Regions from separate parts of the Lysinibacillus sp. PWR01 genome, predicted to be linked through region 2. Evidence: riboswitches for the same ligand, from Rfam matches in the RefSeq annotation. Region 2 holds a riboswitch; the other holds the start of a gene.
The links. Region 2 has a riboswitch for preQ1 ahead of queF (preQ(1) synthase). Riboswitches for the same ligand answer to the same signal wherever they lie in the genome.
Positions count from the first base shown of each region.

Region 1 (3,422 bases), on a different contig from region 2:
AAGGCGAACATCTTCGTCTGCAATATAGTCAGCAAATGCCCCAATGGCATTACTACCACCGCCGACACAGGCAAGAACCGCTGTTGGAAGCTTTCCTTCTTTCTCTAAAATCTGTTCACGACTTTCGCGGCTAATCACGGATTGAAAATGTTTAACCATTGTAGGGAAGGGATGTGGACCAACTGCTGAACCTAATAAATAGAACGTAGTTTCATAGTTTTCTACTAAGTCAGCAAATGCTTCATCAACTGCATCCTTTAGGCGACCCTGCCCTTTATCAACCGCTACGACTTTCGCGCCAAGAAGCTCCATGCGAAATACGTTCAATGCCTGACGCTTTGTATCCTCCAAGCCCATATAAATCGTGCAATCCATTCCAAACATGGCACAAGCTGTAGCTGTTGCTACACCATGTTGACCCGCACCTGTTTCGGCAATCACGCGGTTTGCTCCCATACGTTTGGCTAGTAAGATCTGTCCTAGTACATTATTGATTTTATGTGAGCCTGTATGGTTAAGGTCTTCACGTTTTAAATAAATTTTTGCACCACCCAATTGCTTTGTTAAATTTTCTGCAAAATAAAGTGGGGATTTACGACCAACATATTCACGGAAATAGTAATCTAATTCTTGCTTAAAGTCATCATCCTCTTTATACTTTTGAAAATTCTCATCTAGTATATTTAAAACATTTTGAAGCTCCTTTGGAACAAAGCTTCCACCAAATTCACCGAAATATCCCTTTTTCTCTACTACTGTACTCATCTTTACTCGACTCCTCTATGCTAATTTTCCCATAAAAAAAAGCCACTCCAATCCCTCATAAAAAGGACGAGTAACCGTGGTGCCACCTTTATTCGCAATTTTTGCGCGCTTTCCTGCTCCGGTAACGGGGAGCAAATCGGCCTTACATTTGATAAGGCTGCTCTGAAGTCCATTCACAAGTCTGTACTACTGGTTCACACCGCCCACCAGCTCTCTTGAAGTAACAATGCTTGCTACTACTCTTCTTCCTTGCATTTATTAGAAAGAATTGTAGAATATTTTCAGAATAGTGTCAAGAAAAAAGACGAATCTAAAAAGACCCGTCAGTTAAATCAAATTATTAAAGTGAAGGCGTTTGTTTAATGCATACATAATCGGCGCACCGACAGCTAATACAACAAATTCACCCGCTGCTACTGTTAGCCAAGTCCAAAAGAATGGCAGCTCTAAGGCTAAGTTCAGTTCAAAGGCAATGATAAACATGGTGCATGTAAATAGCAATGTATTAATAATTAAACGTGCCCATATATTTTTGACAAATTTACAGATTAAAATAAACAGGCCAAGTGTAATCATTGAATGACCTACACCAAACACTAAATCGTAAATGCCAAGTGGTGAAAATAGATTAGAGATCAATACACCAATAATAATCCCTACGGCAAAGCGTGGATTAAATGCTACTAAATGGTTAAACATCTCGGATACTCGGAACTGTACCTCCGTAAAACCAAATGGTGCAACAAGCATGGTCACAGCAATATAGAGAGCCGCAATGATACCACTTGCTGCTAAAAATTTTATTTTCATATTCATTTCTCCTTAGTTTTTTTTCGTGGGATGGTTACGAACCACGGTGCTTTCACACAAGTAAATATTTTATTATACATATCTAGTAGAAGTCAAATGTCAGACTTTGTCTATAGTGTCCTATCGTCGCAAAATTGTCATAAATATTTTTTACTATGTTGAAAAAAGAAATAGAATAACTAAAACAGCGTAGTTTAGCGGTTTAAAGCGCCAAATTGAATGAAAAACTAAAATATTTTGTCACTTTTAAAAGTCAGAACATTCATAATGTTGTTGACTGAGCTCGATAATAACGATAATATAGCGATACATTCACACTTTGTTTGGATAAAGTGCGGTAGATATTTGAGAACATAATCGGGGGGATTATTTGTGAAAAGCAATGTGAAGAAGCTATCATTCCTTCTTTTTGGATTAGTGTTACTACTTGCTGCTTGTGGTAGTGGTGGCTCTAGTACAACAGATTCAAAAGGAAATGAAACAAACAATGCAAGTGAGAGCGGAAATGCAGACGATAAAACATATAAAATCGGGATTACTCAAATAGTTGAGCATCCATCGTTAAACGCAGCAACGGAAGGCTTTAAAAAAGCAATTGAAGATGCTGGCTTAAAAGTTGAATACGATCCACAAATTGCGCAAGGAGATAACAGCCTTAACACAACGATTGCTAACAATCTAGTGAGTGCAAACGTAGATTTAATTTTTGCTAACTCTACACCTTCTGCACAAGCAGCTGCAACAGCAACAAGTGATATTCCAATTATTTTTACATCGGTTACAGATGCTGTTGGTGCACAGTTAATCGACTCAATGGAGAAGCCAGGGAAAAATATTACAGGCACAATTGATCTACATCCTGAAACGATTTCTAAAACAGTAGCATTCTTAAAAGACCTTGGTGCGAAAAAAGTAGGGATGGTCTACAATGCGGGTGAGCAAAACTCAGTTGCACAAGTTTCAGAAGTGAAAAAGGTTATGGATGAACAAGGTTTAACGGTGGTAGAAGCATCAGCATCCACTTCAGCAGATGTAAAGCAAGCGACAGAATCTCTAATTGGTAAAGTAGATGCTTTCTATATTATTACTGATAACACAGTAGTTTCTGCTTTAGAATCGGTAATTGATGTTGCCAATACGAATAAATTACCATTAATCGTAGGAGAATTAGATTCTGTGGCACGTGGTGGTTTAGCTGCTTATGGATTTGAATATTTCGATATCGGTTATGAAGCAGGTCAAATGGCTGTGAAAATTTTAAAAGGTGAAGCAACACCTGCTGATACACCGGCACAATATCCTCAAAATCTGAAACTATTAATCAATAAAAAAGTAGCGGATGATTTAGGAATCGAAATGAAAGATTCTTGGGGTGCAGAAATTCTAGAAAAGTAAAACGAAGCGGGGGAGAACTATCCCCGCTTTATCTTCATTTTACAAGCGATATAAATAATTAAGAGATTTAGGAGATGATTCAACGATGTTTTTAGCATTATTTGGCGCAGTGGAGCAAGGAATCATCTATGCAATTATGGCACTTGGTGTATATTTAACATTTCGGGTGTTAGATTTTCCGGATTTAACGGTTGATGGAAGCTTTGTAACAGGGGCGGCAACGGCAGCAACAATGGTTTTGCTTGGCTACCACCCAATCTTAGCGACTTTAGTGGCAATTGTTGCTGGATTTATTGCTGGATGTATGACAGGAATTCTTCACACGAAAGGAAAGATTAATCCACTATTATCAGGGATTTTAATGATGATTGCTTTATACTCGATTAATCTACGCATCATGGGGTTAACTGCAGAAAATACGATAGGTCGCCCGAATATTCCACTATTAAACT
Region 1 covers NZ_JBHERJ010000005.1:3,909-7,330, reverse strand. Annotated here, with positions in the region: gene trpB (tryptophan synthase subunit beta) at 1-765, opposite strand, end outside; T-box leader at 825-1,024, opposite strand; gene ACEVFT_RS00580 (QueT transporter family protein) at 1,093-1,575, opposite strand; PreQ1 riboswitch class I at 1,582-1,626, opposite strand; gene ACEVFT_RS00575 (ABC transporter substrate-binding protein) at 1,948-2,970, shown strand; gene ACEVFT_RS00570 (ABC transporter permease) at 3,056-3,422, shown strand, end outside.
Region 1: linked by a shared signal. The riboswitch ahead of ACEVFT_RS00580 (QueT transporter family protein) and the one ahead of queF (preQ(1) synthase) in region 2 are both predicted to bind preQ1.

Region 2 (3,422 bases):
ATAAGAAAGCACAGAATAGTCTGTGGTCATTCCAGAACTAGGTGGCTTTGGTGAAATTGTCAGTTCATCAATCTCATACATCCATTTCTGCCACCTACTCCCCTGTGTCTCCACCCCGATTTTTATGCCATTTCCTTTTAAAATGGCAATGAGCTCTGCTAAATGCGGATTGAGTGCAGGATTGCCTCCTGAAATCGTGACAAATGAAAAACCATTGCCCCCCAGACGTTTCAACTCAGACCAAATCTCTTCCGCTGTCATTAAACCACGTTCATCTGTGTAGCCACTCAGCCCTAATACTACACGATAGGTATGACCGTGCGATTTTTACATTTCCCTTCATAATCATGTAAATGATGAGCAGCATCGAAGGTAAATTCCTTGCTTACGAGAACACGCTTTGCATGATAGTTCAATTGATTTCTTTGAATATCCACATCAATTTTTTGAAGTCTCTCGACGATTTTAAAATCTGACATGCCTTAAGACTCCTTCCTATAACGCAAATACTCATCAAGTCCTTTTTTTCGTAGTTTACATGCTGGGCATTCACCGCAACCATTAGCTATGACACCGTTATAGCAAGTCAACGTTCTTTCTCGAACAAAGTCCAATGCCCCGAACTGATCAGCAAGCTCCCATGTCTGTGCTTTATTCAGCCACATCAATGGTGTATCAATTACAAAAGAATCATCCATCGATAAATTTAACGTTACATTCAAGGATTTAATAAAAACATCTCGGCAATCTGGATATCCGCTAAAATCTGTTTCACAAACGCCAGTCACGATATGCTTAGCTCCTACTTGACTCGCTAAAACACCTGCAAATGAAAGAAAGAGAAGATTTCGACCAGGAACAAAAGTCGATGGCAGCTCACCATTATCTCCGTCTTCTACTTCAATATCTTGTCGTGTCAAAGCATTCGGAGCAAGCTGGTTCAGGAGTGACATATCAAGAATATGATGCCTGATTCCAAGTTCACTCGCTATCTCTTTTGCACATTCAATTTCAAGACGATGCCTTTGACCATAATCAAAAGTGACTGCCTCAACCTCTTCAAAACGTTCTTTTGCCCAAAACAAACAAGTTGTACTGTCCTGACCTCCACTAAATACAACAATTGCTTTTTCCTGCTTCATCTATAAAACTCCCTTATATTAAAAAAACAGCACTCTAAGAAAAAGTGCTGCTTTCTTCTTAGTTTTTTAAAGAGGGTAGCTAAAAACCTCTTTCTTGATTGAACTATTCAAATCTTCATTTATCGATTATCAATTTTTTCTGGATTAAGATCGTGGTTCATTAAACGATAATTGGCGATTTCTTCATATTTCGTTCCTGGCTTCCCATAGTTACACCATGGATCGATCGAGATACCCCCACGTGGAGTAAATTTCCCCCAAACCTCGATATATCGTGGATCAAGCAATGCAATTAAATCATTCATAATGATATTGACGCAATCTTCATGGAAATCGCCGTGATTTCTAAAACTGAATAAATACAATTTTAGTGATTTACTCTCAACAATTTTTTTATCCGGGATATACGAGATGTACATCGTGGCAAAATCCGGCTGATTTGTCAAAGGGCATAAACTAGTGAACTCTGGACAATTAAACTTAACGAAATAATCTCGATTGGCATGTAGATTATCCACTGCCTCTAATACTTCAGGTGCATAATCATAGGAATACTTTGTACCTTGATTACCTAATAGGGTTAAATCTTTTAATCCTTCTTCATGACTTCTGCCAGACATAAAAAAACCTCCTTGTAAAAATGTTTCCCAACACTTTTCAAGAGAGGCATCACCAATCAGTCTATTAAAACATAAGTAAAAACATAAAAAAGCCACGTCCGATATGGACATGGCATATTGTCATGTTTCCATAGTTTTTTATAGAGGGTATCAGCTATGAACCTCTCCCGTTCTAGTCCGGGCATTCTTTTCTTCAATATCGTACAAAAAATAGTACAGCACGTCAAATAGATTTTTTTATAAAATCTTACCCTATGGAATACGAATTACAAGCATTATGAAAACTGCACTTAGACTAGTCACGGAGAACTGTATCATAATAAAGTGTGGTTTTAATGAAAACAGAAAAAATGTTTCCGAAATTCTTGAATCATTTAAACTAAAGATTTCCAATTATCCTTCTAACCATTTGTTAGTAGCACCCCGATTTATAATCGCTCTAAGTCCTGATATTCTTTCATATAAGGACCATCCTCTGCAACATATGAATGATACAATGCCTTTACTGCAAAATTTTTCTCTAAACCCATTTCAGATTTTAGCTTTTTTAATTCATCATGCAATGTTCGATGTTCATTGATTAGCTTTAGCATAATTGATTTATTATATTTCATTATATTCATCCTTTTTTTCTATAACTTGAGGAATTACAACTTTAAAATAGTTTGGAACTACAAAATACTTGAGCATCGGAAGCTGTTCTAGTATTTTGGAAAGCCTCTCTGTTTTTTTACTGTCGAAAAGAAGAATAAACCTCATTTAGATACATTACGGTGAACCTAATCATAAGTAAAGGTAGTTTTTAAAAAAACAGGCACATTTGTATGAAGCAAATGTAACCGATCTGATTTGTATTGATTAACTGCAATTTATATAAACATTTTTCCCAAAAACACCCTAAATATCACAAAGATTAAACGTAAACTATATATATATTTAATACTTTAAGTGCCATTATTTATGTAGCATGCATTCGAGACAAACGGAGTGCTGTGTGTCACTCATAAGGAAGTAATAGTTAGGAGCCGCATCTATCTGTGTATTGAATGTGGTAGCTGAACGGGTCGAACTAAAGAAGTGAGGCTATTTGGATCCCCTGCAAAATCATGGAAAATATCTTCGAAGCATGACGCCACATTGATAAGTGGGTATAAGGAAAAGACTATGACAAAATATGTTTTAATCTTTTTCTTAATGCATATTTGAAAAGAGAAACTATAACCGTAGATAGAGGATTAAAAAAAAGCAACTCGAACCTTGGAGAATTAAAAGCTAGAGGAGTATCCTCAGAGGTTATGGGGGATGTCTATTAGTTAACGCAAGAAGCAGTCACACTACCTGGTGGTAGCGCCACAGGATCAAATAAACTTCTTTTTGAGTATATTATATTCATTCATATGTAGCTAAGTATTCGAAGATTTAGGATGCTGTCACTCCCTGTAAATTGCTGAATGCTCAAAAGTTCCTTAGGAAAATCCATAAAATTTTACAAAAAATTCAGACTCAAATTAAAACCTAAGCTATTTTAATGCAACGCTAGTGTCTTGATATAAATGAACAATAGGTAACATTAATTCTTCGGGATGTTTATAAAAGGCCATACAAAAATGCCCCCAATTAGATAAGATGAATTTTTTATTTGTCTACCTAATTGGGAGCA
Region 2 covers NZ_JBHERJ010000063.1:4,733-8,154, forward strand. Annotated here, with positions in the region: partial or broken gene queE (7-carboxy-7-deazaguanine synthase QueE) at 1-261, opposite strand, end outside; partial or broken gene ACEVFT_RS12485 (6-carboxytetrahydropterin synthase) at 241-479, opposite strand; gene queC (7-cyano-7-deazaguanine synthase QueC) at 483-1,142, opposite strand; PreQ1 riboswitch class I at 1,195-1,238, opposite strand; gene queF (preQ(1) synthase) at 1,262-1,762, opposite strand; PreQ1 riboswitch class I at 1,887-1,933, opposite strand; gene ACEVFT_RS12500 (hypothetical protein) at 2,191-2,376, opposite strand.